DNA from 3 places in the Rhodococcus sp. UYP9 genome. Region 1 is predicted to be linked to each of the others. Evidence: riboswitches for the same ligand, from Rfam matches in the RefSeq annotation. Region 1 holds a riboswitch; each other region holds the start of a gene.
The links. A riboswitch is a leader RNA that binds a small molecule or an ion and turns the genes downstream of it on or off. The one in region 1 is predicted to bind S-adenosylmethionine.
Positions count from the first base shown of each region.

Region 1 (10,044 bases):
CCGTAGGCGCCAAGATGCAGGAGGCCGATCTTCGTGGTGCCCGGATCGACGCACACCTCTGGATGTCTGCGACGGTGACCGGTGCCCGGATCGAGCTGACACAGGCGGTCGCATACGCCCAGGCGCACGGGCTTTCGGTCGAGGGCTGACTACTTGCGGACCGGCGTCCGCTCCACCTGCCGGCACCTGGAACAATAGCTATCGTGACTGCGACGATTCTGGACGGCAAAGCAACCCGAGACGAGATCTTCGTCGATCTCACTCAGCGAGTGACAAAGCTACGAGAACACGGGATCGTTCCCGGGCTCGGCACGGTGCTGGTGGGCGATGATCCCGGCTCGGCGGCGTACGTTCGCGGCAAGCACAATGACTGCGCCAAGGTCGGTATCACCTCGATTCGGCGTGATCTGCCTGCCGACATCTCGCAGGCGGAGCTCGACGCCGTGATCGACGAGCTCAATGCCAATCCCGAGTGCACCGGTTACATCGTGCAGCTTCCACTTCCGAAGCATCTGGACGAGAACGCTGCACTCGAACGAATCGATCCATCCAAGGATGCCGATGGACTGCACCCGATCAATCTCGGCCGACTCGTCCTCGGTAAGCAAGCGGCGTTGCCTTGTACCCCACGTGGGATCGTCCACCTCCTCCGTCGCTACGACGTAGCGCTCGACGGGGCCCATGCTGTCGTCATCGGTCGAGGGGTGACAGTTGGCCGTCCTATCGGTCTGCTGCTCACTCGCAAGAGCGAGAACTCCACCGTTACCCTGTGCCACACCGGGACCAAAGACCTGGCCGCGGAGGTTCGCCGCGCCGACATCGTCATTGCTGCTGCGGGTGTCCCCGGAATCGTCACCGCGGACATGATCAAGCCCGGTGCCGCAGTGCTCGACGTCGGGGTTACTCGAACGGATGAGGGACTGCGCGGGGACGTTGCGCCCGAGGTGGCCGAAGTCGCCGGTTTTCTCTCACCCAACCCGGGTGGAGTCGGGCCGTTGACGAGAGCGTTCCTACTCTCGAACGTGGTCGAGCGAGCCGAGCAGGCTCTCGCAACCACCCCAGAAGCGGTCTGACCTTCGATGTGGTCCCAGATTCGCAAGAACCTGCCGCTCGTCATCGTGCTCGTGATCATTGCGGCGGCGCTCGTACTCGTTCTTGCGGATCGGTGGCGCCGCGGCGCCTTCGTATTCGGCGTGGCGACAATAGTGGCCGCAGGCTTCCGGTTGTGCATGCCGGAGAAGAACGTCGGCCTACTGCAGGTCCGAAGCAGAACCTTCGACGTCTCGGCTATGGCCCTGGTCGGGGGAGCTATCGTGTTGCTGTCGGCGTCGATCGATCCGCTCGGCACCGACTGAGTATTCGTCCGGTCGAATACTCAGCTGGTGCGACCCTTCGAGACGCGCGCATGCTTCATCGTCTCGCCGAGTAGTGCGGATACAGCGCTGGCTTCGGTCAGAAATCCGTCGTGGCCATCACGTGACTGAATGACCTCGAGACCGCGGCATTCCGGTAGGCCGCGGGCGAGTTCCTTCTGTAACCGCAAGGGATAGAGCCGATCGGAGTCGACGCCGCCGACGATCGTCGGGACGGTAGCCATGGCCAAGGCAGCGTCGAATCCACCTCGCCCACGTCCGATGTCGTGCCTGTTCATGGCTTCGGTCAACAATACGTAGGTGCTCGCGTCGAAACGGTCGACCAGCTTGCTCGCCTGATGCTGTAGGTAACTCTCTACCGAGTACCGTCCGCCCTGCCATGGATCTTCTTCGCCTTGGCCGGAGTTGGCGAACCTGAGGTCGAGCTCGCTCTCGGTTCGGTACGTCAGGTGTGCGATTCGGCGCGCTATGCCCAGTCCGACCCGTGGGGCCCGGCCGGTTCCGTGATAGTTGCCGCCCTGCCAGTCGGGATCGGCCTTGATCGCCTCGATCTGAGTTGTCTGCGTACCGATTTGGTCGGCAGTTGCACGACCTCCGACCGCAAGCACCAGAGCTGACGCGACGCGGTCCGGGTATCCGACTATCCATTCGAGAGTGCGCATGCCTCCCATGGAGCCGCCGACCACGGCCGCACATCTTTCGATGCCGAGTACATCGGCGAGTGCTATCTCGGCGGACACCTGATCGCGGATCGAGATCTCCGGAAAGGTACTGCCGTATGGGACTCCGCTCGGGTTCAGTGACGACGGTCCTGTCGTTCCACCGCAACCACCGAGCACGTTGGAGGCGATGACACACCATTCGTCCGTGTCGATCGGAGCGCCGGGCCCGACCATCCCGTTCCACCACCCGGGCAAGGCATGAGCGCCTCCGGCAGGTCCGGACACATGTGAGTCCCCGGTCAACGCATGCTCGACGAGCACCACGTTGTCGCGGTTCGGGGACAGCTCACCCCAACGTTGAACGGCGATGGTCACCTGCGGCAGGGACGCACCGTTCTCGAGGTCCAGCCGACCGATGTCGATACTGCCGAGCCGTCCGTCCGGCGCAGGAAACCCTGCGGCCGAACGGACGTCGTGCACTGAGCTGATGGTCAAGACGCCGCCGCAGCGAATCCGCGCGCGAGATCAGCGACGATGTCGTCGATCCCTTCGATGCCCACCGCGAGGCGCACGAGTCCTGGAGTGACACCCGCCGCGGTCTGCTCCTCGGGTGACAGCTGTGAGTGAGTTGTCGATGCGGGATGAATTACGAGTGAGCGCACATCACCGATGTTAGCTACATGGCTGTGCAGGCTCAGTGCGTCGACGAACTTCTTGCCCGCGTCGATGCCGCCCTTCAGTTCGAAAGCGACGATGGCACCCTGCCCCTTCGGTGCCAATTCCTGGCCACGTTCGAACCACGGGGAGGACTTCAGACCTGCGTAATTGACGCTGACGACCTCGCTGCGAGCCTCGACGAAGGCTGCTACCTTCTGCGCGTTCTCGACGTGGCGTTCCATCCGAAGGCTCAGCGTCTCGAGTCCCTGGCTGATCAAGAATGCGTTGAACGGTGCGACTGCGGCCCCGATGTCGCGAAGCAGTTGGACCCGAGCCTTGAGGGCAAAGGCCGGTGCACCGAGGTCCGCGAACACCACGCCGTGATAGCTCGGGTCAGGAGTGGTGAAGTTGGCGTGGCGCCCTTGGGTCCAGTCGAAAGTGCCACCGTCGACGATGACGCCTGCGATTGCTGTGCCGTGGCCACCGAGGTACTTGGTGGCCGAATGGACGACGATGTCGGCGCCGTGCTTCAGCGGCTGGATGAGATACGGCGTCGCGACGGTGTTGTCGACGATGAGCGGAAGGCCGTTCTCGTGCGCGATCTTCGACACTCCGGGAATGTCGAAGATGTCGTTCTTCGGGTTCGAGATCGTTTCGCCGTAGAACGCCTTCGTCTTCGGTGTGATCGCGGATCGCCACTGTTCGAGGTCGTCCGGGTCGGAGACGAAGCTGACGGTGATACCCAGTTTCCGCAACGTGTAGTGGAAGAGGTTGTACGTGCCGCCGTACAAGCGCGGGCTCGAGACTATGTGATCGCCTGCTTCGGCGATGTTCAGAATTGCAAGAGTCTCGGCGGCTTGTCCGGAGGCCAAGAGCAGCGCCGCGACGCCACCCTCCAGCGCTGCGATGCGCTGCTCCACGGCATCCTGCGTGGGGTTCATGATGCGGGTGTAGATGTTGCCGGGCTCGGTCAGTCCGAAGAGCGCGGCAGCGTGGTCGGTGCTGTCGAAGGTGTACGACGTCGTCTGGTAGATCGGTAGCGCGCGTGCGCGTGTGACGCCGTCAGCGTTCTGGCCTACGTGAATCTGCTTGGTTTCGAAGCTCCACGACGCGGCGGGATCTTCGATGGGTGAGCCGGCGGCATCTACGACGTCGGGTGTGTTCTCGCTCATGGTGGTTGACTACTCCGTTTTCGATTCAAGAGTGCGATTCGGCTGGGGCTCGGCGTAGCGAGCCGGGCGGGGCGTATCGAAGCGACAACACATCGTGAACCTCCTAGGGGCTAGCAACCGAGCATGGTTGTGCTCGGTTGTTGGGTTCGCCCCTGGCGAACCCGCGCTTGTTCTCCGACTGCACGAACGCAGTCGACTAACCAGGTCTTCTCACCCGGGGCACCCCACCGCGGTTGGAGGGTTGCCGGCCAGCAAGCCGGGGCTTTGACGCTGGCACTCATGACCTTCGCAGAATCCTAGCGTGTCCTCCGACACGTGGAATAGCGACACCGTCGTCAGTGTCGATCGGGCTGTCACCAGGGCCCACAGTGGTCGCCGGTCGGAGATACGACGAAAGGGTCTCCGGCCATGCCTGAGCGGCCAAGCAGTACGCTTGTCTTGTTTCCTCGCACGCTCACGCACAGCGCGCGAGGCGTATACGTTCGAAGTCGAGTACACGCACTCGGCCCAGCAGTGAAAAGGCGTAATACGGGTGGGACCGCCGATCGACTCACAACGTCGGTTCTGCGGCAACACTGGCAGCTTCGGAAGACGAAAACGGCATACTTCCCAGGAGGACGCGAACCCCACATGTCCAAGATCAAGGTCGAAGGCAAGGTCGTCGAACTCGACGGCGATGAGATGACACGCATCATCTGGCAGTTCATCAAGGACAAGCTCATCCATCCGTACCTCGATGTCGATCTCGAGTACTACGACTTGGGAATCGAATCCAGGGACAAGACGGATGACCAGGTCACCGTCGATGCCGCGAACGCAATCAAGAAGCACGGCGTCGGGGTCAAATGCGCGACGATCACTCCGGACGAGGCTCGCGTCGAGGAATTCGGCCTGAAGAAGATGTGGCGTTCGCCGAACGGGACCATTCGCAATATTCTCGGTGGCACCATCTTCCGGGCACCGATCATCATCTCCAACGTTCCGCGACTGGTTCCGGGCTGGACCAAGCCGATCATCATCGGCCGCCACGCCTTCGGCGATCAGTACCGCGCCATCGACTTCAAGGTCCCGGGACCTGGCACCGTGACCATCACCTACATGCCCGAGGACGGCAGTGAGCCGATCCAGCACGAGCTGGTCAGGTTCACCGAGGAGAGCCTCGGCGGCGTCGTGCAAGGTCAGTACAACTTCAATCAGTCGATCATCGACTTCGCCCGTGCGTCGCTGAATTACGGTTTGCAGCAGAATTACCCGGTGTACTTGTCGACCAAGAACACGATCCTCAAGGCCTACGACGGCCAATTCAAGGACACCTTCCAGGACATCTACGAAAAGGAATTCAAGGCGGAGTTCGACGCCGCCGGACTGACGTACGAGCATCGCCTCATCGACGACATGGTCGCGTCGTCCATGAAATGGGAGGGCGGATACGTATGGGCCTGCAAGAATTACGACGGCGACGTCCAGTCGGACACCGTTGCGCAGGGCTTCGGTTCGCTCGGCCTCATGACGTCGGTTCTGCTCACGCCGGACGGTAGGACCTGTGAAGCAGAGGCTGCACACGGCACGGTGACGCGCCATTTCCGTCAGCACCAGCAAGGGAAACCGACCTCGACCAACCCGATTGCATCGATCTTCGCGTGGACTCGAGGTCTCGAACACCGCGGCAAGCTCGACAGCACTCCCGACGTCACCGGCTTCGCTCAGTCCTTGGAAGACATTGTCGTCAAGACCGTCGAAGGTGGCCAGATGACGAAGGATCTGGCCGCACTCGTCGGAGGAGATCAGGGCTACCTCTCCACCGAAGAATTTCTCGGAGCACTCGACGAAAACCTGCAGAGGGCGCTGAAGTAGTTGCATGAAACAGCTGAGCACCTGCTCGGGTGAGGACAATCACCGGGCGTGGACTCGGAAATCAGGTGGCGCGGGACGAGAATCGAAGAAGGGGACGTTCCCTACCAGGGTCGTCCCTTTCTTCATGTTCGACAGAGATCGTGTTCCCATCTCGATGAAAAGGTTGTTCTGCTGTGAGTGTCACCGATTCGGCGTTCGCCAAGAATGTCACCGCTGTGCGTGAGCGGGTGTCGAACGGTCCGAATGGCGGTCGAAGAACGTTGTCCACGCGGCGAAGGTTCGCGATGCTTGCCCTGTCCATCGGCGGCTTCGGTATCGGCACCACCGAGTTCGTGTCCATGGGTCTATTGCCCGAAATGGCGACCGCGATGGACGTGTCCGAGCCGAGCGCCGGACATCTCATCTCGGCCTATGCACTCGGAGTGGTCATCGGCGCTCCCGTCATCGCAATACTGGCAGCACGGGTACCTCGCCGGGTGTTGCTGCTCGCCTTGATGGTCGCATTCGCCCTCGGCAACCTCGGCACGGTCTTCGCGCCGAGTTTCTACGAGTTGATGGCGTCGCGTTTCGTTGCAGGCCTTCCTCACGGTGCCCATTTCGGTGTCGCGGCGTTGGTCGCCGCACACCTGGCGGAACCGGGCAAACGTGCCAAAGCGGTCGCCATGGTCATGATGGGTCTGTCGATCGCCAACGTCGTCGGAGTGCCGGTGGCCACGTGGGTCGGGCAGTCCTTCGGATGGCGCAGTGCCTTCGGCATCGTGACGGTCATCGGTGCCCTGACCGTCGCCGCGATCGTTGCGTGGATGCCTCGCCTGGACGGAATGCCCACCACGCGGGCGATAACCGAGCTCGGTGCCTTGGGGCGTCCGCAAGTGTGGATGACACTGATCATCGCCGTCGTCGGCTTCGGCGGGATGTTCGCCGTGTACACCTACATTGCGACCACTCTCACCGACGTCTCGGGCCTGTCGAAGGCTTTCGTTCCCGTTGCGCTGATGATTTATGGGCTCGGTATGGTCGCCGGCAACTATGCGGGTGGCCATATCGCGGACCGCATGCTGATTCGGGGGATGTACATCTCGATGACCGCGATCGCCCTCAGTTTGTTCGGTTTCGTGTTCGCGGCGCAGAACCCGTACACGGCCTTGCTGTTCGTGTTTCTGATCGGAGCATCCGGTTCGTCGATGGTGCCTGGTTTGCAGACCCGACTCATGGACGTCGCAGCCGATGCACAGACTCTTGCCGCCTCGCTCAACCATGCCGCGTTCAACCTTGCCAACGCGATCGGAGCAGCCGTCGGTGGTGCGGTGATCGCTGCCGGCTTCGGATACACCGCTCCTGCGGCTGTCGGCGGTGTGTTGGCCCTCGGTGGCATGCTCGTGCTGACTGCCGCGGTCATGATGCAGAAGAAGTCCGACGCGAAAGCCGCGCTCTAGCCGAGACCCCGCCGGGCGGGTTGTGACTGTGCGGTGCGATCTTCACCGAACCTCCACATTTCCCGTCGTTCCCCTCCATGGCCGACCTCTAGGGTCAGGGACATGAACCGCACAGTCCTGGTCGTCGACGACGAACCGACTATCTCCGACGCTCTTGCCGCGCGCCTGCGTGGTGAGGGCTTCGACGTCGTGACGGCCGCTGACGGTCCCACCGCAGTAGAGGTGTGCGGGAGAACTCGGCCCGATGTGGTGGTGCTCGATGTGATGCTGCCGGGCTTCGACGGGCTCGAGGTGTGTCGGCGAATTCAGGCACAGCGTTCGGTGCCGGTCCTGATGCTCACCGCGAAGTCCGACGAGACAGACATGTTGGTCGGCTTGGGTGTCGGTGCGGACGACTACTTGTCGAAGCCCTTCAGCATGCGCGAGCTGGTTGCCCGCGTTCATGCGCTCGTCCGGCGTTCGGAACGCGTGATGGTCGATGAATCTGCTCCCACGCGGATCGGTGCCATTCGGATCGATCACGATGCACGCCGAGTGTCGGGCGCCGACGGCGAAATTCATCTGACACGAACCGAATTCGATATTCTGACGTACCTTGCCTCTCGCCCCCGGACCGCCGTCGGCCGTGACACGCTGCTGGCGGCGTTGTGGGGATGGGAGGACTCGGCGAGTAGCCGTACCGTCGACAGTCACGTGAAGGCCTTGCGACGCAAGCTCGGTGGCGACCTCATCAGAACTGTGCACGGCGTCGGGTACGCGCTGGAGGTGCCACGATGACCTCCGTGACCGACGCCTTCGTGTCGATGACGCGTAGGTTGCCGCGCCCGCTCGATCCGCTGGGTTCGTTCAAGTTGAAGGTGTCCTTGATCGTGGGGTTGGTGCTGGCAGCGGCAAGCATCACGTTCTGGTTCGGGGCCGGGTGGCAGTTTCGTTATGCGTTACTGGCCGCACTTGTCATCTCGTTGGTGGCGACACAGGTTGTGGCACACGGGATGACCTCGCCGTTGCGAGAAATGACCGTGGCTGCGGGGGCGATGGCGCGAGGAGACTATTCGAGACGGGTACGTGCTACCTCTCGAGACGAGATCGGGCAGCTCGCTGCAGCCTTCAACACGATGTCGACAGATCTCGAAGCAGCCGAGAAGTATCGGCGAGAGCTGATCGGTAACGTCTCGCACGAGCTGAAGACCCCTATCTCAGCGTTGCGAGCGGTACTGGAGAACCTGGTCGACGGAGTCAGTGAACCCGACCCGGCAACCTTGTCCGTTGCGCTGCGGCAGACGGAAAAGCTCGGTGACCTCGTGACCGAGCTACTCGATCTGTCGAGGTTGGAAGCAGGCGTACTCACCCTCCACGAGGAACTCTTTCTCGTGTACGACTTCCTGTCGGACACGACTAAGGGGCAACCCCGTGTGCATCTCGACGTGGTGCCGCCGACCCTGTCGATCGTTGCCGACAAAGCTCGACTGACCCAGGTCGTGAACAACTTGGTGGACAATGCCGTTCGGCACGCGTCGTCCGGAGCAGACGTTGCACTCTCGGTTCGGCAGGTCGGTGGCGATCTTCTGTTCGACGTGGTCGACGACGGCCCGGGTATCGCACCCGAAGAGCGCTCGAGGGTGTTCGACCGGTTCACTCGCGGCGGTTCCACCGATGGTGGCACCGGGCTGGGTCTGACGATCGCCCGCTGGGCGACCGAATTGCACGGCGGCACAATCGAAGTGCTCGATCGTAGTCCTGGATGTCACATCCGGGTATCCATTCCTTGTAACTGAAGCGAAATTCAGCTCACCACCACCGCGGCTTGACAGTGCCGTGGAGCTCTGTCATGCCCGCAACAGAAAGAGGTCTTTTCGTGATCGTCGTAGACAAACCCGAAACCGTTGTGAGAAAGCAGAACTGGTCCCTGTGGCCGCGTCGAGTCTGGCCGCCGCGCCGTTACGCGGCAGCGCCGCGCAACGTCTTGATCGGTGCGCTGGTCGTCGGGTGCATCGGTGCGGTAGTTCTCGGTGATCGCGGGATCGGCTACCCCATCACTGCCGTGGCGATCATCTTTGCGGCATTACGTGCATCGAAGGGTGCACCGACGCGGTGGCAGATGGTCGGTGCTGTGGGAGTCGTTGCCCTGAGTTCGATCGCCGCATTCCGTGCTGCGGAGTGGCTCGTGACGCTCGCCGTCGTAATGGCCGTTCTCGTCGCCGGGGTGGTGCTCTCCCGCTCGTGGACGTGGACAGGTGTCGCTCTCGGTGCACTCATTCCCGCGCTGGTACCGGCCCGCGTAGTGCGTTGGTGCACCCGCGGATCGCGCAGAATCGACATGGGGGGACTTGCACCTGGTCGAGTATTTCGCGTCGCAGCCACGACGGCAGTGCTGTTCCTCGTCTTCGCAGGTCTTTTCGCCGGAGCCGACCCGCAGTTTGCCGAAGTCCTGTCGAGCGCGACACCGACGGTGCGAGTCGACAGTGGATTCGCCCGGATTCTCCTCTTCGCGCTGGTTGCCGCGGGGACACTCGCGGTGTCGTACGTCGTAGCAAATCCGCCCCGATTCGATGCTCTGGCCCGGCCGAGCGCGGGGTCACTCCGGCTGTGGGAGTGGACTGTTCCGCTGGGAACGTTGATCGTTCTGTTCGCGATGTTCGTCTTCGTTCAACTTCGAACCCTGTTCGGTGGCCAAGCACACGTCAGGACGACCGACGGATTGACCAACGCCGAATATGCACGCCAGGGGTTCTGGCAGCTTCTCGCGGTGACGGTCCTGACTTTGCTGGTGCTCGCGGTCACGATCCGAAAGGCGTCCCGCGTGTCCGGATCCGACCGCCTCGCACTGCGTCTGCTGCTGGGCGTGCTCTGCGCACTGTCGCTCGTGATCGTCGGATCGGCACTTCATCGT
Region 1 is NZ_JBEPPH010000003.1:530,477-540,520, reverse strand. Features, by position in the region: gene ABIB36_RS12240 (pentapeptide repeat-containing protein) at 1-149, shown strand, start outside; gene ABIB36_RS12235 (bifunctional methylenetetrahydrofolate dehydrogenase/methenyltetrahydrofolate cyclohydrolase) at 204-1,073, shown strand; gene ABIB36_RS12230 (DUF3017 domain-containing protein) at 1,080-1,355, shown strand; gene metX (homoserine O-acetyltransferase MetX) at 1,376-2,530, opposite strand; gene ABIB36_RS12220 (bifunctional o-acetylhomoserine/o-acetylserine sulfhydrylase) at 2,527-3,864, opposite strand; SAM riboswitch class IV at 4,023-4,149, opposite strand; gene ABIB36_RS12215 (NADP-dependent isocitrate dehydrogenase) at 4,495-5,718, shown strand; gene ABIB36_RS12210 (MFS transporter) at 5,892-7,154, shown strand; gene ABIB36_RS12205 (response regulator transcription factor) at 7,257-7,931, shown strand; gene ABIB36_RS12200 (HAMP domain-containing sensor histidine kinase) at 7,928-8,929, shown strand; gene ABIB36_RS12195 (DUF4153 domain-containing protein) at 8,983-10,044, shown strand, end outside.

Region 2 (10,044 bases), on a different contig from region 1:
CAGGCGGTCGGGCGCAAGATCGACACTCCGACCCACGCCAGAGGAGCACTCGTTGCGCTCGCCATTCTGGTCTTCGGGATTCTGCTCGCAGCGTGGGCCGCATCGGTACTGACGATCGCCGCCGCTCTCATCGCAGCGGCAGTGCTCGGTTGCGGTTACGGCATGGCGTTGGTCTCCGGATTGCAAGAGGTGCAACGTATCGCCGGCCCTGATGATCTCGCCGGGCTGACCGCCGTCTTCTATTCACTCACGTACCTGGGGTTCGCGATACCGGCGATTCTGTCCGCGCTCACCGAGCAGTGGCCGGGGGTCGTGACCTATCCCGTCATCTTCGTCTTCGGTTCGGTTCTCGCCGCGCTCTGCTGGGTGTTCGTTCGCACTCGGTCGAGAGCGCACCTTCCCTGAGTTTCGTGAGCGGGGCGGCAATTTACTCCCCTATTCGGAATCCGTACCCCCTGCAGGCGGTACGGATTCCGAATGGAGGAGTAAATTTGCGCCGGCGGAGTCTACGAAAGCTCCGGCGGCGCCTACGGAAGCGCCGGCAGCTCCGCCTGATAGAGCCAGCTGTCCCAGAGGGTTCGCGGACAACCGAAGCGCGAAGCCAGGTCGATGAAGTCCTGGCTCGATACCGTCGAATAGCGATAATCCTTGGTCCACAGCTGAATCAGTGCGAAGAACCGCTCGTCGCCTACGGTCCGCCGCAGTGAATGCAGTGCCAGCGCGCCACGTTTGTAGACCCGATCATCGAACAGCTTGGCCTTGCCTGGATCGCCGAGTATCAGATCCTTCGGCAATGTCTGCTGTATGGCGTATGCGCGCTGCGCCTTGTCGTGAGCGCTTGCGCCACCGGAGTTTTCGACCCAGATCCATTCGGAGTAGCACGCGAAGCCTTCGTGCAACCAGATGTCCGCCCAGGTTCCGAGTGTGAGGCTGTTGCCGAACCATTGGTGCGCAAGCTCGTGTGCGACAAGGCGTTCGGAGCTGCGATCACTCGAACAATGGTTGGCGCCGAAGATCGAAATGCCTTGCGCCTCGATCGGAATTTCCAGTTCGTCATCGGTGACGACAACGGTGTAGGCCGCGAACGGGTACGGGCCGTACAGACGTACGAAGGTCTCCATCATCTGGGCTTGACGACCGAAATCGTGATCGTAGTGCCGACGCAGCCGTGGAGGGATGATCGCCTCGATCGGTACGGGCTCGGTGCTGGTGACGCGATGCTCGTAGTGCCCGATCTGGATGGTGGCAAGGTATGTAGCCATGGGCTCGGGCTGCTCGTACACCCACGTCGTTCGGCTCGCCCGAGCCTGCTTGCGCACCAACGTTCCGTTGGCCACCGCGTAGTAGGGCGAGTCCGTGGTGATCGTGATGCCGTAGCTTGCTTTCGATACCGGATGGTCGTCGCAGGGAAACCAGGATGCGGCACCGTTGGGTTGGCTTGCGACGATGGCTCCCTCGGCGAGTTCGTCCCAGCCGACTTCACCCCAGAAACTGTTGATGGGCTTGGGGATTCCGCCATAATGCACGGTCACGACGAGCGCCCCACCCGAGAGGATCGGCTTGGCCATGGTGATCTTCAGCTTGCCGCGCTGCTGCGAGAACTTCACCGAGCGGGACCCGTTGACCGACACCTTGGATACCCGCAGCGCGGGCCCGAGATCGAGTGCGAACTTGGCGATGGTCGCGGTGGTGACGGCAGTGATCTGCGCTGTTCCGGTCAATCGATTGCTGTCGACCTTGTACTCGAGATCCAGCTCGTACCGCGAGACCCGATATCCGCGGTTGCCACTCTCGGGTAGGTACGCGTCGATCGGCGCATCGTTGGCGTCGAGGTCGAACGTCGGCGTCACCGTCTTCGAGCCAGGTTTCACAGGGTCGCCTCGGCCGCCGCAGTGATCCGGCGGTACGGATCGCCCTTTGCCCACGGTGCGATCGGGTTGCCTTGCCAACGCGTGTGCGCAGGCACGGTGTCGCCGCGCATCACCAGAGATGCAGGCCCGACGGTCGCGCCGTCGCCGATTCCTGCGGCCGGAAGTGCGACGCAATGCTGCCCCAATGTGGCTCCTCGCCCGAGGGTGACGCTGTCCATGGACATGATCCGATCATGGAACAGGTGCGTCTGCACAACGCACCCACGGTTGACTGTTGCGCCGTCGGCAAGTGTCACAAGATCGGCTTCCGGTAGCCAGTACGTTTCACACCAGACTCCGTGGCCGATGTCCGCGCCGAGCCAACGAAGCCACATGTTGAGCACTGCCGTGCCTTCTGCTGCCCGCGCGAACCACGGGGCCGCGACGGTTTCGACGAACGTGTCGGACACTTCGTTGCGCCACACGAAGGAGCTCCACAGTGGGTGTTCCACCTTGTCGATACGGCCGACCCAGGCCCACTTCGCCAGCGCAGACACCGCAGCGGCGACGGCACCGGCAATCAGCAGTACGACTCCGCTGAGTAGCGCGGCAAGCCAGTACCCATGACTGTCGGCCAGTGCGAGGAGCCCGAACAGCACTCCCAGGCCGATCGCGAATGTCACCACCACCGGAATCAGTCGGCAGGTCTCGACGAATGCCCGAGCGATCTTCAGCTCGGTCGGCGGATCGAATGTGCGTGAGGAGTCGGTCTTCCCGGAGGTGCGGCGCAACCGCACGGGTGGGCTGCCGAGCCAGGAAGATCCGGATTTCGCCTTGTCCGGGGTAGCCGACAGCACGGCGACGAGGCCGTTCTTCGGGACGGTGCGACCCGGACCCGTCATGCCGGAGTTGCCGAGGAACGCCCGCTTGCCGACCTTGGCATCGCCCAGGCGCATCCAGCCGCCGCCGAGTTCGTAGCTGGCGATCATCGTGTCGTCGGCGAGGAATGCACCGTCGGCGACGGTGGTGAATTTCGGAATCATCAGCACTGTCGAGGCCTCGACGTCCTTGCCGATCTTCGCGCCGAGAAGTCGCAGCCATCCCGGCGTCAACAAGCTGGCGTAGAGCGGGAACAGGAAGGTGCGCGCGGAGTCCATGAGTCGTTCCGTTGCCCACACCTGAAAGCCGATTCGGCTGCGAACCGGGTGATAGCCCTCGGTCAGGCCGATGCTGCACAGACGCACCGCGGCCACCGTGATGAGCGCGAACGTTGCGAGGGAGACCATCGTGGCGACAGGTAGCAGCAGTACGCCGCGGCCGAGTGCGCCGAGCAACGTCGTCGCAGTGTGCAGCCACCAGCCCATCAGTACCAACGAGACGCCGATGGAGAAGATCGCCATACCTGACAGGAACAGGGACGCGACGCCGTAGGCCACGATCCACCGGGTCGCGCGAGGTGGTGTTTCCTCGGGCCACGGGTGCTCGGCCTTGCCGATTTTCGTGGCGGGGGAGCCGGCCCACATCTGGCCGGCTTTGACGCGTCCGACGACGGCGGAACCGGCGGTCACGACGGCGTTCTTGCCGACCGAAGTGCCTGGTAGGAGCGTCGATCGAGCGCCGACGGTTGCCCCCGCACCGATCCTGATGCCGCCGATGTAGACGATGTCGCCGTCGATCCAGTGACCGGTGAGGTCCACCTCGGGTTCGACCGAGCAGCCGTCGCCCAGCTCGAGCATGCCCGTCACGGGAGGCATGGTGTGCAGGTCGACGCCCTTGCCGATCTTCGCGCCGAGTGCTCGGGCGTAGTAGACCATCCATGGCGCGCCGGACAGGTTGGAGGCGCCGCTGGCGTCGGTGAGACGCGTTGCCGTCCACAGGCGCAGGTGCACGCTGCCGCCGCGGTCGTAGGCGCCGGGTTTCACCCCGGTCAGCAGCAGGCGAGAGCCGACGACCGAGATCGCCATCCGGCCGACCGGGGTGATGAACAGCGAGAACGCGACCAGGAGCCACCACCAGGACACCGTCGGCGCCCATGGCACGTCGGCGAACCACGACATGACGTTGGCGAGGATGCCGAGCCAGGTGACCCACTGCAGGCCGGTCAGCGTGGTCAGCGGCACTGTTGCGGCGATCTGAATCCACTGAGCCCGGCGCGGCGTCGGGATCACCTCGCGTGGCACGACGTCGACCGGCGGTGCAAGGTCGTCGAGCATGCGGGCAAGTGAGCCGAGCCGCGGGTGGTCGTACAACTGCGCGACGGTGACCTCGGGAAAACGTTGACGCAGCGCTGTCACCAACTGCGCGGCGGACAACGATCCGCCACCGTTCTGGAAGAAGTCGGCGTTGTCGTCGGAGACCTGAGCGCCGAGAATTTCGGTCCACAGTTCGGCAACCCATCCTGCGGTTCCGCCGAGCCCGGACTGTTCGCCCATGCCGGGAAGTGGCCACGGGAGCGCGTTTCGATCCACCTTGCCCGACGTCCGCGTCGGCAGCTCGTCGACGAGGGTGAGCCGCGGAACGAGCGCCGACGGAAGTTGCTGGGCGAGCAGGGTCCGCGCGGCGTCGAGATCGAAGTTCGGGTCGGTGCTGGACAGATACCCGATGAGCACGGAGTTGCCCGCACCCGTGGTGCGGATTGCCGCGGCAGCACCGGCGACACCGGGGAGGGCCTGTAGTGCGTTGTCGATCTCACCGAGTTCGATGCGTCGCCCGCCGAGCTTGATCTGATCGTCGGCGCGCCCCTGGAAAAGTAGGCCCTCGAGCTCGAGTTCGACGAGGTCTCCGCTGCGGTAGGCGCGCTCCCAGCCGAGTGTGGGCATGGGCGCGTACTTTTCGGCATCCTTCTCGGGGTCGAGGTAGCGGGCGAGTCCGACACCCCCGATCACCAGTTCACCGACTTCGCCGACGGCTACGGGATTGCCTGCAACATCGACGACCGCGAGATCCCAGCCGTCGAGCGGTAGACCGATGCGCACCGGACCCTTGCCGTCCATGATCGATGCGCAGGCGACGACGGTCGCCTCGGTCGGACCGTAGGTGTTCCACACTTCACGCCCGTCCACGGCGAGACGCTCGGCCAACTCGGGCGGGCAGGCCTCGCCACCGAAGATGAGCAACCGGACTGCTTCGAGGGCAACGGCGGGCCACAGGGCCGCCAGAGTGGGAACCGTCGATACTACGGTGATGTCGCGCGAGACGAGCCATGGCCCCAGGTCCAGGCCGCTGCGCACGAGCGATCGTGGCGCCGGCACCAGTGCGGCGCCGTGACGCCAGGCGAGCCACATTTCCTCGCACGACGCGTCGAACGCCACGGACAGGCCCGCAAGTACACGATCACCGGGGCCGAGCGGATCGTCCTGCATGAACATGCGCGCTTCTGCATCGACGAAGGCCGCCGCGCTGCGGTGGCTCACGGCCACCCCCTTCGGGGTCCCGGTCGAACCGGAAGTGAAGATGACCCAGGCGTCGTCCTCGGGTGTCGGGACGCCGACGTCCGAGGCGGGTGGTGTGTTCTTCTCGGCAGTACCGGCAACGATTCCGTTCGCGGTCACTACCGCAGTGACCTGGGCCTCGCCGAATACCAGTTCGGCGCGCTCGTCGGGGTCGTCCGCGTCGACGGGCACGTAGGCCGCCCCCGCGTTGAGAATCGACAGGATGGCGACGTACAGAGCGAAGGATCCCGAAGGCATCCGAATTCCGACGCGATCGCCGCGGCGAACACCGGCCCGATACAGCCACTGCGATCCCTCGTCGATGTCTACGAGTAATTCGCTGTAGGACACCGCGACAGTGCCGTCGTCGATGGCGGGTGCGTCAGGGTACTGCTCTGCTGTGGCGCGAAGAACATCGATGAGCGTGCGCTGCTCGGGCGCGTGCTCGGAGCGCAAGAAGTCGGTGGGTACGTCGTTCGAAGGCAGTTCGGGGGCCGAATCCGATTGTGGTTGCACAGAAAACGGGGTGTCCTTCTTCTCGTTGATTGCCGAATTGCGAGTGAACCTCGATGGTCGTTATCTCATGTTCGGGTGGCCGGAAGGTGAACGGACGGATGGATCGGTGAGGCTCGACACCGCGCGAATTCTACTCGGGATACGGCTTCGGATCGGCTGGAGACGCGATTTCCTACCGGAGGGGTTGACAACCTCGTAGACCGTTTGCCATCCTCTTCACAGGTCATGAGTACCAGCATCGAGCCCCGGCTTGCTGGTCGGCAACCCTCCTCCGCGGTGGGGTGCTCCGGGTGACGACCTGGCTGACGCCGGAATACCGGCGCGGCAAGCGCGGACTCGATCGTCCTTCTTCGATATTTCGAGTCCCTTGATGTACAAGGGGATATTTGTCATGACTGCTGTTCTCGAAAGCTCGTGCGCACCGTTCGCCGTGGTCAGTGGGGCAGACCTTCAGGTCCCGCTGGTCGACGGCAGTACCTGCACGTATGCGAATTTCGACTATGCCGCCAGCGCTCCTGCTCTCGCCGCGGTGACCGATCGGATCGTCGAGTTGCTGCCCTACTACTCGAGTGTGCACCGCGGCGCGGGTTACGCCTCGCGCGTGTCGACGGCGGCGTACGAGAAGGCTCGTACGACTGTGTCGAATTTTGTTGTAGCACAGAGCGATTCAGTGACGATCTTCACCAGGAACACCACCGACTCGCTCAACCTGCTGGCGCGGTGCGTGCCCGGTGAGACCGTGGTACTCGACATCGAGCACCACGCGAATCTATTGCCGTGGCGGGACCGCCGTGTCGTCGTTGCCGCCGACACCCTTGCCGAGACAGTGGCGCGCATCGAGGTCGAGCTCGCCACGAAACCGGCTGCGTTGCTTGCCATTACCGGCGCCTCGAATGTCACCGGTGAAGTGTTGCCCATTCGTGAACTTGCAGAGCTGGCTCATCGGTACGGTGCTCGCATACTCGTCGACGGCGCCCAGCTGGTACCGCATCGCCGAGTCGACATCAGCGACCTCGGTGTCGACTACCTCGCCTTCTCCGGCCACAAGCTGTACGCCCCGCATGGCGCAGGAGTGCTCGTGGGTCGTCGCGATTGGCTCGATGCGGCTCAGCCGTACCTCGCCGGGGGCGGTGCCGTGCGCAGTGTGAGTGTGGAATCCACCGCATGGGCGCTCTCGCCCGCGCGTCACGAAGCCGGCACGCCCAATGTCCTCGGCGTCGCCGCAGTGGCTGCCGCTTGCGAGGCGCTCGCCGAGCACGAGAGGTCGGGATCCGTCGAACACGAGCGTGCTCTGTCGGACCGATTGCGCGCCGGACTGACGGCAACCCCCGGCGTGCGCTTGCTCGAAGTGTGGACCGACTCTCCGGATACTGTGGGGATCGTCACATTTACGATCGACGGCTTTGGGCCCGGTGAGATCGCTGCTTACCTGTCGGCTGAGCATGGCATCGGTGTTCGAGACGGCAAATTCTGTGCGCACCCTCTTCTTGCGCGCCTCGGTCGTCCCGACGGGGCAGTGCGTGCGAGCCTCGGTCTGGGAAGCTCCAGCGCCGACGTCGATCGCCTGCTCGGAGCCATAACGAAGCTCGTGCACGAGGGCGCGTCGTGGACGTACGCGGAGGAGGACGGATGGTGGAACCCGGTGCCCGATCCGCGTCCCTTCCCCGATCTGGTGGACGGAAAGGCAGGAGTGGGATCTCCCTGTGTCCCGGCCACGGTGCCGGTGAGTGCCATCGGGGAGTCAGGTGCCGCTGAGTGGGACGAAGCCCCATCGCCGGCTGAAGCGGTTAGCATCGGAATATGACAGCAATTGTCTTGTGGCGCAACCGTCGCTGGTACGACAGGTACGTCGATTTGTGCCGGACAGCGTCCGGATCTTGTAGGCGCTCGGGTTAGACCCCAGACAGAAGCCGCATCCCTTGCCTTGTACGAAGGACACAATCGCATGTCGCACAGTTCCGATATCACCTCCGATCACCTCCACGCTCGCCCCATCCGGGTGGCCCTCGACCTGAATGGGCAGTGGACCGAGCTCACCGACTCGACTCCGACTTCGGAAATGGTGAGAATTCAGGCCGAAGACCTGCGGGAAGCGCAGAATCTGCGTACTCGGCTTCGCGCGGAGGCCGTCGAGTCGGGCAAGGACGCCGACGAAGTGGCCGTGTTCCTCGATATCGAGATTCACATCGCTGACGATGCACGCACTGCCCGTCGAGAGTTTGCAGGCCTCGACGCCCCGGTGGTTCCGGCCTCGATTCGTTATATCGGTACACCCGTCGGGCTGGCAGGTCTGATAGCCGATGTGAAAGCTGCTGACGTCGCCGATGGCGTCACCCTGATCGCAGCGGGTCCCCAGGAAGCGAATTTCGGCAAGGTCGCGTACGGCGTCGTGCCGTGGCTGGAAGATCGTGGAGTCGTGTTCTCGGCGTCGAACGTGGCGGGAGCCACCGGAGTTCGACCTGCCTCGCGAGTGCTCGCCTCGTAGCTCGCACTACTACTACGAGCGGGCCGCATCTGTCCTCAGGTTCCCGCAGCCTCTGCTGTCATGTCATGTCATGGACAGGGCAAGTCCGGCGGTGATGCGCAGCAGTTCCGAATAGGTCGTCCGAAAGATCGTGTTCGGATGCCCTGCAGCAGACCACAATTCGGGATACTCGGCCATCTGCTCGTCGACGTATGTGGGCAGATTCGTCGGGTGACCCACCGGTGCGATGCCTCCGATCGGTTGACCGGTGCAGTGCTTGACCAGCTCGAGTGGAGCTTGCGACAACCTCCCCTCCAGTCTCCGGCCTGTCCGATCGAGGTTCACCCGGTGCGCACCGGAGACGAGCAGTAACACTGGGTCGTCGTCGAGCAGAAACACCAGGGACTTCACGATCGCGCCGACGTCGACGCCGAGAGATTCGGCGGCGGCGTCGGCGGTCACTGTCGGCACGGGCGCGGTGACGACCACCCCGTGATGTCCACGCGAGATCAGGACGTCCGCGACGTGGGCTGCGTTCGGGTGAAGAAGCCGGGGCATAGGGCAAGCGTATTGCCAATCGGCAGTCCGTGCCTCGTACTAGGCGTAGACGGGGAGGTTTGCCGGTTTCTGTTGTGTGCGGTAGGTGAAGCCGAAGAACAGGGCGAGACCGACCACCGTATAGAGGACGAGTGCCAGCGCGGGCTGCCCGACGCCGTTGCCGGCGAAGTAGACGATGCTCCGAACGCCTTCGGTGCCGACTCCCGGGGTGATCCAGCGGCCGACGGCCGAATAGAACTCCGGAAGCACGTTCGGACCGAATGCCCCTCCGGCGCTGGGGTTTCCGAGAATGACGAACACGACGATCGCGATCGGAACAGCGACAACACCGACCGCAGCGCGTAGCCCGAGCGTGAACAGTGCCGTTGCCAGGACCACCGCTGTTCCCAGTACCGACAGAGGGAACCAGTGGCCGGCGAACGTGCCGAGAACATGCGTGGTGATGAACGCACCGAGGATTCCGGACAGGATCGAATAGCCGACGAGTACCCCGAGCTGAGTCGACGCTTCGCGTAGCGACTTCGGTGCGCCGATGAGGAGTCCGATTGCCGCGGCGAGCAGATACCCGCCGACGACCCAACCGACGGAGAGGTAGAAGCCGGACAATCCTCGGTTGTCGTGGATGCCCACCGGAATATCGTCGCGAACGACGAAGGTGCGGTTCTGACTCTTGTCGATCTTGGTGAAGATCGCGTCGAGCGAGGTGGCAATGGAGCTGCCTGCGGCGCTGGCGGTGATGAGTGTGTCCGTGCCCGTCGGGCTCAGAACGTAAGCGCCGAGCACCTCTCGGTTCCGGATCAGCGCACGCGCATCGCCCGTGCTGGCAGCGGTGCGGGCATCGAGGGGAGTGCCTTCGATGGCGTTGAGCTTGTCGGCCGTATCGACGTCCAGGCCGGCAGGGAGCCCTCGCGCGGCAACGACCACGATCGGAATCTCGCGCGGGGTCGGCTGATGGAAAGCAGCTACGTAACTGAGGATGAAGCCGAGTTGGAGTATCAGCACTCCGGCCGCTAGCCAGACAACCTTGCGCATGGATGTGAACTTTCCTGTCGAATGGATTGTCAATACCTAAGGTATTGAATACTCTAGGTATCGTGACGGTAGACGGTCAAGAAGAGTGGTTGTCGACACAGATCGCGTCGGGCCGGCCCGGGCGCGAGAACGTGCGTGAACGGCTGCTCGACGCGGCAGCCGACGAGTTCACCGAACACGGATTCGCTGCGGC
Region 2 is NZ_JBEPPH010000002.1:323,193-333,236, forward strand. Features, by position in the region: gene ABIB36_RS07840 (MFS transporter) at 1-405, shown strand, start outside; gene ABIB36_RS07845 (M1 family metallopeptidase) at 528-1,871, opposite strand; gene ABIB36_RS07850 (Pls/PosA family non-ribosomal peptide synthetase) at 1,868-5,797, opposite strand; SAM riboswitch class IV at 6,019-6,134, shown strand; gene ABIB36_RS07855 (aminotransferase class V-fold PLP-dependent enzyme) at 6,189-7,601, shown strand; gene ABIB36_RS07860 (hypothetical protein) at 7,743-8,282, shown strand; gene ABIB36_RS07865 (YbaK/EbsC family protein) at 8,346-8,819, opposite strand; gene ABIB36_RS07870 (hypothetical protein) at 8,859-9,851, opposite strand; gene ABIB36_RS07875 (TetR/AcrR family transcriptional regulator) at 9,983-10,044, shown strand, end outside.
Region 2: it holds a riboswitch for S-adenosylmethionine, as region 1 does, so the genes downstream of both, ABIB36_RS07855 (aminotransferase class V-fold PLP-dependent enzyme) here and ABIB36_RS12220 (bifunctional o-acetylhomoserine/o-acetylserine sulfhydrylase) in region 1, are expected to answer to the same signal.

Region 3 (10,044 bases), on a different contig from region 1:
TTCACGGGCGAGATCGATCATTTCGTCTACTCGCGCTACGGCAACCCGACCGTGAAGATGTTCGAGGAGCGACTGCGTCTGATCGAGGGCGCTGAGGCGTGCTTCGGTACTTCGAGCGGGATGTCGGCGGTGTTCACCGCGCTCGGAGCGTTGTTGAAAGCAGGCGACCGACTGGTAGCGGCGCGCAGTCTGTTCGGATCGTGCTTCGTGGTGTGCAACGAAATTCTGCCGCGGTGGGGCGTGGAAACCGTCTTCGTCGACGGCGATGACAACGATCAGTGGGAAGAAGCACTGTCGGTTCCGACGACTGCCGTGTTCTTCGAGACGCCGTCGAATCCGATGCAGTCTCTCGTCGATGTCGTGCGGGTATCCGAGCTTGCGCACGCTGCGGGCGCAACTGTGGTGTTGGACAACGTCTTTGCGACTCCGTTGTTGCAGAAGAGTCTCGATCTGGGTGCTGACGTCGTGGTCTATTCGGGCACCAAACACATAGACGGTCAGGGCCGAGTTCTCGGCGGCGCGATCCTCGGGTCGGCCGAGTACATCGACGGACCGGTGAAGAATCTGATGCGCCACACCGGCCCTGCGCTGAGTCCGTTCAATGCGTGGACTTTGCTCAAGGGGCTCGAGACGATGCCGGTGCGAGTGCGGCACTCCACCCAGGCTGCGCTGGAGATCGCGCGGTTCCTCGAAGGGCATTCGGCGGTGTCGTGGGTCAAGTACCCCTATCTCGAATCGCACCCTCAGTACGAACTGGCGAAGTCCCAGATGAGCGGCGGCGGCACCGTCATCACGTTCGAGCTCGACGCGGCCGAGGGCGAGGGGAAGAAGCGAGCATTCGAATTCCTCGACGCGCTACGGATCGTCGACATCTCGAACAATCTCGGCGACGCGAAATCGCTCATCACTCATCCGGCAACCACCACTCACCGCGCTATGGGCCCGGAAGGTCGTGCCTCGGTTGGCATTACCGACGGCGTGGTGCGTATCTCGATCGGGCTGGAAGACACCGTGGACCTGATCGCAGATCTGGAGCAGGCGCTGAACTGACTGCTCGTCCGCACGCACTGTCGGTTCGGCTAGAGGCCCAGGGCAGAGAGAATCGTCCGGAACTTTGCAGTCGTTTCGGCAAGTTCGGCGTCGGGATCGGAAGCTTCGACGATCCCGCCGCCGGCTGTTGCGACGGCCGAGAGTCCGCCTGCCGCAAGCTCGAGGCCTCGGATTGCGACCATCCATTCGCCGTTTCCGGCGCCGTCCGTCCAGCCGACCGTGCCGGCGTAGAAGCCGCGTTTTCCTTCGATGCGTGCGATCGCCTCCATGGCCGCTGCGCGTGGAACTCCGGCGACGGCGGCGGTCGGATGCAGGGCGAGTGCTACCTCGAGCGCGGTTGTTGCTTCGTCTCGGAGAACGCCGGTGATCGGTGTACTGAGATGCCATAGCTGCGGAGTGCTACTGAGCTGCGGCCACTCTGGGATATCGAGCTCTGCGCAGAGCGGCTCCAACGCCGCTCGAATTTCCTCGACCACGAAACGGTGTTCGGCTTGGTCTTTCGTACTCGCCTGTAATCGTGCTGCGATCTCCGCGTCCATCCGGGGATCTTCGCTACGCGCTGCGGTACCGGCGAACGGGTGACAGGTGACCGTGGTGCCGTGGCGTCGTACCAGCAGTTCGGGGCTGGAACCGACCAGGTATTTACCCAAGAAGTCGCCGCCTGCCGCGGACAGGTCGACGGCGAAACCGTTGCCGAGTCGATCTGCACGCACCAACGCGTCGAGAAGCGAGAGTGGGGGGATCGGTCCATCCGCATGCAGTTGCAGTGACCGCGCCAGCACCACTTTCTGCGCCTCGCCTGCTCGCAACGCATCCACGAGCGCCCGTACTCGCTCGACGTGCACCGCCGAGGACGGGATCTGCCCACCGATGTGCACGCTCGGCAGTGGAACCACGGTCCCCGATGGCTGCCACGGACACTGCCGCCGGATCAGTTCGAGCGGCTCGACCAGTGCCGCTGGGTCGGCGACATCGAACGGTAGCGCCCCGACGACGGAGTGCCCAGCGCGGACAGCGTCGACAGCGTCCTGGACGGACGGATAGCAACGATCGGTTCCCCTGGCTTCGACGCTGTAGTCGCTGCGGGACAACACGAACGTGCCACTGTTCAGGTCGGCGGAATGGTCCGGGATAGCTCGGTCCATCAGAAGGGAGTCTGGGTGCGACCGACCAGATCTGCCACCGAGTTGATGACCTTGGTCGGGCGGAACGGGTACTGCTCCACCGACGCCGCCGTCGAAATGCCCGTCAACACCAGGATGGTCTGCAGCCCCGCTTCGAGTCCGGACACGATGTCGGTGTCCATGCGGTCGCCGATCATGAGGGTGCTCTCGGAATGGCCGCCGATCTTTCGGAGCGCAGACCTCATCATCAGCGCATTCGGCTTACCCACGTAGTAGGGCTCTTTCCCGGTCGCCTTGGTGATGAGTGCGGCGACGGATCCGGTGGCGGGCAGTGAACCGTCGCGAGATGGGCCGGTGGCGTCTGGATTGGTCGCGATGAAGCGTGCGCCCTTCTCGACCAGGCGGATTGCGGTAGTGATCGCTTCGAAGGAGTAGGTCCGGGTTTCACCGAGCACCACGTAATCGGGATTGGAGTCGGTGAGGACGTAACCGATGTCGTGCAGTGCCGTCGTCAAACCGGATTCGCCGACGACGTATGCGCTTCCGCCCGGTCGCTGATTACCGAGAAAGTTCGCGGTGGCCAGCGCGGAAGTCCAGATCGCCTTCTCCGGAATGTCCAGTCCGGTTCTTTCCAGACGGGCCCGCAAATCCCGGGGAGTTCGGATCGAATTGTTCGTCAGCACGACGAACGGGATGTCGTTCGACTGCAGTTCGGCAACGAACGCGTCGGCACCGGGAATGAGGTGGTCCTCGTGCACGAGGACGCCGTCCATGTCCATCAGATAGGTCCAACGCTGCGGTTCCTCTGGTGAGCTCACATCACCATTGTGCTCTACCGGGCTGTTCGAGAGCTGCAGATGTGCTCTATCCGGCCCTTTGCGCCCGGGCACGCTCGAGTGCACGTTCACGGGCCGTTGTCCCGCCCCATACGCCGAAGGGTTCGTTGGACGAGAGAGCGAAAAGTCGGCATTGGGTGAGGACGGGGCACTCCGCACACAGGGCTTTCGCCTGTTCTTCGCGCACTCGTCTCGCGGTCCGTCCTTCACCTGAGGGTGAAAAGAAGACCTCCGAGCTGGTGCCGCGGCAGGCCGCGTCCAATTGCCACTGCCACGCTTCGATTGTGGGCGCCATGACTCGATGATGGTCGGGCAAATGGCCGATTGGAAGATTTTCCATCATCGAGAGTCTGACCATGAGGTGAACTTTCGGATTTCATCGAACACCCCATGGCTACTCCTCTACCCGGAGACTGCGGTCCCGGCGTCAGTTCCGAGCGGTGGCGGGTTCGAATGCGCCGGCCGCCGACTCGACCTTTGTCGAAGTGGTCGGACTCTGGAAGCGCGGGATGAAGATGCAGAGTACGAGGGCAAGAATGGAAGCCCCTGCTGCGACTGCCATCGTCACATGGAAGGCTGCTTCGGAGGGGACACTGACCGCTCCGGTGCTGATGGTCATCTGCGCAAGGATGACCCCTGCCACTGCGCTGGCGAAAGATGTTCCGAGAGAACGCATCAGCGTGTTGAAGCTGTTGGCTGCACCGGTTTCCGAGGCGGGAACTGCGCCCATGATGAGGGCGGGCATAGCTCCGTAAGCAAGACCGATTCCGGCGCCGATGATGATCGAAATGAGAACCAGCAGCCACACCGCGCTGAGGGTGAGGGTGCCGAGCAGATATCCGACGGCGATGACGAGCGCGCCCAGCATCATGGTGACTTTCGGGCCTCTCGTTGTGGTGATGTGTGCGGAGATCGGTGCGACGAGCATCATGACCAGCCCGGAGGGAGCCATCACCAGGCCGGCAGCGAGGATCGACTGTCCCAACCCGTACCCCGTGGAGGTCGGCAACTGAAGAACCTGGGGAAAGACCAAGCTCATCGCGAAGAGCGCGAAGCCGACGAAAATCGAGGCGAGGTTGGTGAAGAGAACCTGCCGACGAACGGTGACGCGGAGGTCGACCAGCGGTTCTGCGGTGCGCAGTTCCCACCATGCCCAGAAGACGAACGATGCGAGTGAGGCGGCGAGCATGCCCAGTGTCAGGGCGCTGGTCCATCCCCAACTCGAACCTTTGGAAATTGCCAGAAGCAAGGTGATGAGTGCGACCGACAAGGATGCCGCTCCGGCGAAGTCGAAGCGCCCACCGGTACGGACCTTGGATTCGGGTACCACTGCCATGACCAGGCCGATGACGAAGACCCCGAGGGCGGAGGCCGCCCAGAACAAGTAATGCCAGCTTGCGTACTCGGCGATCAGTGATGCCGCGGGTATTCCGAGGGCTCCGCCGACGCCGAGCGACGCGCTCATCAGGGCAATCGAACTTGCGAGCTTCTTGGCAGGAAGGACATCGCGCATGACGCTGATTCCGAGCGGGATCACACCGGCTGCGAAACCCTGAAAGGTGCGGCCGACGACGAGTGGCACCACGGATGCGCTCAATGCGCCGATGACCGATCCGACGACGAGCAGAGCCAGACCGACGAGGAGCATCCTGCGCTTGCCGTACATGTCACCGAGGCGGCCCATCATGGGGACCGCTACAGCTCCGGCGAGCAACGTTGCGGTGATCACCCAGGCAGCGTTCGACGCAGATGTGTTCAACAGGGTGGGGAGCTGGGGGATCAGCGGAATGACCAAGGTCTGCATGAGCGCGACCACGACTCCCGCAAACGACAGGACCGCGACTATCGGACCCGTGCCGGCGCCTTTCGTGGAATCAGAGACCGCGGGGGCGGTGCCGGCCGAGCGTTGGGACATAAGTGCCTCCGGGGCATATGAGTAATAGCAAAAGCTTTCTAAATCAGTTGACTGAACAAAGTTAATTCACCTGACTCAATCCGTCAATCCGGGGACGCGTCGAACTCGGTGGAGCGAACAGTGTGGTCGGTACCGCGCGGCGGCGGGTCCGTTGCTGCGGCGGGATCGAATGAACCAGGGGTGCACGCGGACCGATTTCGGTGGGTTGCAAGGGTTGAAATCAACGTGATTGCAAGCCGAATATGCACTGCTGCAACATGAATGGAACTACTCGACTTGACGTATCCACTGCCGAAGGCATAGGTTTTCATCACCATCCAGAGCGACCGAGAGACCTTGGCTCTACGACGTCGCAGCAACCCCCTTTCTCACCGAAGGTGTGGGTGCTACCGCCAGGACCGATGGAGGAAACATGAGCTACGACACGTGGCGGCGCCTGCACGTAGATCTATGCCGCGTGGCGACCAGTACCTGTTGCCACGCCTGAGAACATCACAGACATTTTCTCCCGGTACACGCCACCCGAAGGGCGCTTTCGCATGCACACAATCATTCCGTGGTCCCCGTGACCGACATCGCAACCAGGCCCGCTCCCGGCATCGTCGCTGCTGATGCCGAAGAACTGGTAGTCGCTCGAAAGTGGCATCCATGGCGGTGGGTGACGAGCGCAGTCACCGTGGTCGTACTCGCTCAGTTCCTGCATGGATTCGTGACCAATCCTGGTTGGGATTGGGGCACATTCGCGGACTACTTCACTGCGCCATCGATACTGGCGGCTCTATGGCTCACCATTCAGTTGACGTTCTGGGGAACGCTGTTCGGATTCGTCATCGGGATCGCTCTCGCGGTGGCCAGACTGTCGGACAACCCTGTCCTGCAGGTGATCTCCTGGTCCTACATCTGGGCATTTCGGTCCATCCCCTTGATAGTCCAGCTCTTGTTCTGGTTCAACATCGCGTATCTGTATCGGACTCTGTCGCTGGGCGTTCCGTTCGGTCCGGCGTTCTTCGAGTTCGATGTCAACAGTGTCATCAGTGGCTCGACCGCGGCAATCATCGGTCTGGCACTACACCAAGCCGCGTATTCTGCCGAGATCGTTCGATCCGGGATCATCTCGGTCGATCAAGGCCAGCTGGAGGCAGCTGCTGCGTTGGGTATCCCCAAGCGTCGTGAGTTCTTCAAAATTGTTCTCCCACAGGCCATGCGCGGAATATTGCCGAATGCCGCCAACGAGGTCATCAGTCTCTTCAAAGGAACCTCGATCGTATCGGTGATGGCCATCGCCGAGCTGTTCTACCAGGTGCAGGTGGTGTACGGCCGCAACGGGCGGGTCGTACCGCTTCTGCTGGTGGCAACCGCCTGGTACATCGTGCTGACGTCGATCCTCTCGGTGATCCAGTTCTACGTCGAACGGCATTACGCGAAGGGTGCTGTGCGGACAATCCCACCGACCCCGATTCAGAAGCTGCGCAGCAAACTTTCCGAGATCACCCTGGCGCCACGAGGGGCTACACGATGACCGCGCTGCCGAAGAATTCCGAGTACGCCGTCGAGGTACGCGGCATCGAAAAGTCGTTCGGCACGCTGGAGGTACTCAAAGGCGTCGATCTTCTGGTACGCCCCGGCGAGGTCACGGTCATCATCGGGCCGTCCGGTTCGGGGAAGTCGACACTGCTGCGGGTTCTCAACCATCTCGAGAAAGTCGACCAGGGCACGGTTCGAATAGACGGTGAACTGGTGGGATATCGCCGCAAGGGCAACAAGTTACACGAACTGAGCAACAAGGAGATCCTTCGTCAGCGGTCGCAGATCGGGTTCGTGTTCCAGAACTTCAATCTCTTTCCGCACCTGACTGCGCTGGAAAATGTTGTCGAGGCGCCGGTCTCGGCACAGAAGCGCACTCGGTCCGAGGTCGAGATCGAGGCGAAGGCTTTGCTCGGGCGCGTCGGTCTTGCGGACAAGGAGCACGACTATCCGCGCCGGCTCTCCGGCGGGCAACAGCAACGCGTGGCTATTGCCCGAGCACTCGCATTGCGCCCCAAAGTAATTCTCTTCGACGAGCCCACCTCGGCTCTGGACCCTGAACTCGTCGGCGAGGTTCTCGAAGTAATTCGTGTTCTCGCCCGCGACGGAGCGACGCTCGTGATCGTGACCCATGAGGTCGGATTCGCTCGCGAGATCGCGGACAACATCGTCTTCATGGACGACGGACTGATCATCGAACAGGGGTCACCTGCCGCTCTGCTCGACAATCCGAAACAAGAACGAACCAAAGCCTTTCTCGCACGCGTCCTCTGACGCAGTTGCGCCACTTCGAACTACAAGGAACAGCCATGCCCGGATCCACCAGACGTCTCGCCGCAGTCGCCTCAGCGCTCGTCGCGGTCGCCCTCTCGGCCACCGCCTGCAGCGAACCCGCGACCGAGGACACCGTGACCGCATCCGATGGCGTGACCTACGACCTCTCTCCTGAACAGTCCGGCCGTATCCACGTCGACAAGGTCGATGAGATCGCCGCGAAGGTACCTCAGGAAATTCGGGATCGGGGCACGTTGATCGGCACGGGCTCGATCGGTTCGCTTCCCCCACTGGGCTTCTATGCCACCGACGACACGACGCCAATCGGTTCCGAGATCGATATCGCGTGGCTGATCGCCGACACCTTGGGCTTACAGCTCGACCGCCGAACTGCGGACTGGGCACAGAACTTCGTCAAGATCGACTCGGGTGAGAACGACGTATTCATCTCCAACGTCACTGTCACCGAGGAGCGAAAAGACAAGTACGACTTCGCTACCTACCGACTCGACAACCTCGCATTCGAGGCGAAGAAGGACAGCGGTTGGACGGTCGAGGGACGCACGGACGTCGCGGGTAAGAAGATCGGCGTGGGCTCGGGCACCAACCAGGAACAGTTGCTCGTCGACTGGAACGAGCAGAATGCGGCCGACGGGCTCCCTGCCGCGGAGATCGCGTACTACCAGAATGCGTCCGACTACTACCTGGCTCTCGGATCGGGTCGTATCGACGCATACTTCGGCCCCAACCCTTCTGCGGTCTATCACTCCTCCAGCACCGGTGAGAGCGAAGTGATCGGGACCTTCTCCGGTGCAGGGGACGCACTGCAAGGCGAGATCGCAGTGCTGACGAAGAAGGACAACGGCCTCATCGGGCCGATCCAGGAAGCCATCAACCACGTCATCGAGGACGGCAGTTACGAGAAGGTGCTCGCGAAATGGGGCCTGCAGTCCGAGGCTGTCTCCGAGTCGATCATCAACCCGCCCGGCTTGCCGCGCACGGCACCGTAACCAACTCGAACAGGTCAGGAAGTTGCCATGAAGGTAGTAGTCGTCGGCGGCGGCGTCATCGGGGCGGCATCGGCGTGGAGCCTCGCCAAGCGCGGACACGAGGTGACCCTCGTGGAACAGTTCCAGCCCGGCCACAAAAGCGGCGCCTCGCACGGGACGTCGAGGATTTTCCGGCACGCCTATGCCGACGATTACTACGTCGGCCTCGCTGCCCGCGCCTACACCTTGTGGCGCGAGCTCGAAATCGATACCGGTACAGACCTGCTCACCATTACCGGTGCCGTGGACCACGGGCTACCGGATATCGTGAGGCCGAGAATCGAAGCACTGCGACGCTCAGGACGGGCGGGGGAGGTTCTCGACCCGAACGAGGCGCACCGCCGCTGGCCGGGGATGACATTCGATACCACGGTGCTCCACCACCCCGATGCAGGTCGGTTGCATGCAGATCGCAGTGTCGCAGCCCTCACTTCGGTGGCCGAAAAGCTGGGAGTGCGAACAGAATACGGTAGCGCCGTTCGTGAGATTCTTCCAACGGAAGTTTCGACCGACGCCGGTAGTTTTGCCGCCGATCATGTGGTCGTCGCCGCGGGTGCGTGGACCTCTCGGATCGCATCGGCGCACGTGTCGATGCCAGAGCTGGTGACCACTCAGGAACAGCCCGCGCATTTCCTACCGATTCTCGACGCGTCGTGGCCCAGCTTCGTCCACCACCCCGGTGCCGCATTGCAGACGGAAGGAATCTACGGCCTCGCATCGGAGGACGGCGTCAAAATCGGCGAGCACGGTACCGGGCCAGTGGTCGATCCCGACACACGTGACTTCACGCCCGCTCCCGAGGGCGTGGAGCGCCTGAAAAGCTACGCGAGAGCATGGCTGCCAGGCGTCGATGTCGATTCTGCTGATCCACTGACCTGCTTGTACACAACGACCGCTGATTCGAATTTCATCGTCGATCGGTCCGGCAATCTGACTGTGGCCGCGGGTTTTTCCGGTCACGGTTTCAAATTCGCCCCCGCCGTGGGGGAGTTGGTGGCCGATCTCGTGGACGGCCGCACGCTCGGCACGGCACTGTTCGAGCTGGGCCCGCGCACTAGTGAGAGCGCAGCATGAAATTTCTGCTCATGACGCTGGTATCGAACAGTGCCGACCCGATTTCGCGGAAACTGAAGACCCCGGCCGAACGGCTCGGTGAAGTCATCGACACTGCGGTGCTCGCCGAAGAACTGGGTTTCGACGGCTTTGCAGTGGGGGAGCGCCATGAAGATCCGTTCATTTCGTCCTCCCCGCCGGTGATTCTGAGCGCTATCGCAGCTCGGACGTCGGAGATCGGACTGTTCACTGCGGTGACCACGTTGAGTCTTCTGGACCCGGTTCGCGCATTCGAGGACTACTCGACGCTCGACAACCTGTCCGGTGGTCGGCTGCAACTGATCATCGGAAAGGGTAATGGCACTGCACAGGCCGACTTGTTCGCTGTCACACCGCAGGATCAGTGGCAGCGAAATCGTGAAGGTTACGAGCTGTTTCGGATGCTCTGGGACAACGAGAAGGTGACCTGGTCGGGGCGGTTCCGCCCGCCGCTGGTGGGCGCGAAGACGTTGCCGCGTCCGTTGCAGAGTCGTATCCGCATCTGGCACGGCAGTGCAACAAGCAGACAGTCGGTGGATCTCGCTGCGCAGTACGGTGATCCGATATTTTCGGCCAACGTAACCCATCCCATCGAACCGTACGCCGCACTCGTCCGGCACTACCGCGAACGATGGGAGTTCCACGGTCATCGACCCGAGGGCGCTCTTGTCGGTGCAGGA
Region 3 is NZ_JBEPPH010000002.1:492,142-502,185, forward strand. Features, by position in the region: gene ABIB36_RS08675 (O-succinylhomoserine sulfhydrylase) at 1-1,050, shown strand, start outside; gene ABIB36_RS08680 (isochorismate synthase) at 1,080-2,195, opposite strand; gene ABIB36_RS08685 (HAD-IIA family hydrolase) at 2,195-2,953, opposite strand; gene ABIB36_RS08690 (WhiB family transcriptional regulator) at 3,039-3,368, opposite strand; gene ABIB36_RS08695 (MFS transporter) at 3,438-4,925, opposite strand; gene ABIB36_RS08700 (hypothetical protein) at 5,009-5,236, opposite strand; SAM riboswitch class I at 5,236-5,333, shown strand; gene ABIB36_RS08705 (putative leader peptide) at 5,338-5,412, shown strand; gene ABIB36_RS08710 (amino acid ABC transporter permease) at 5,500-6,444, shown strand; gene ABIB36_RS08715 (amino acid ABC transporter ATP-binding protein) at 6,441-7,223, shown strand; gene ABIB36_RS08720 (ABC transporter substrate-binding protein) at 7,259-8,233, shown strand; gene ABIB36_RS08725 (FAD-dependent oxidoreductase) at 8,261-9,346, shown strand; gene ABIB36_RS08730 (LLM class flavin-dependent oxidoreductase) at 9,343-10,044, shown strand, end outside.
Region 3: it holds a riboswitch for S-adenosylmethionine, as region 1 does, so the genes downstream of both, ABIB36_RS08705 (putative leader peptide) here and ABIB36_RS12220 (bifunctional o-acetylhomoserine/o-acetylserine sulfhydrylase) in region 1, are expected to answer to the same signal.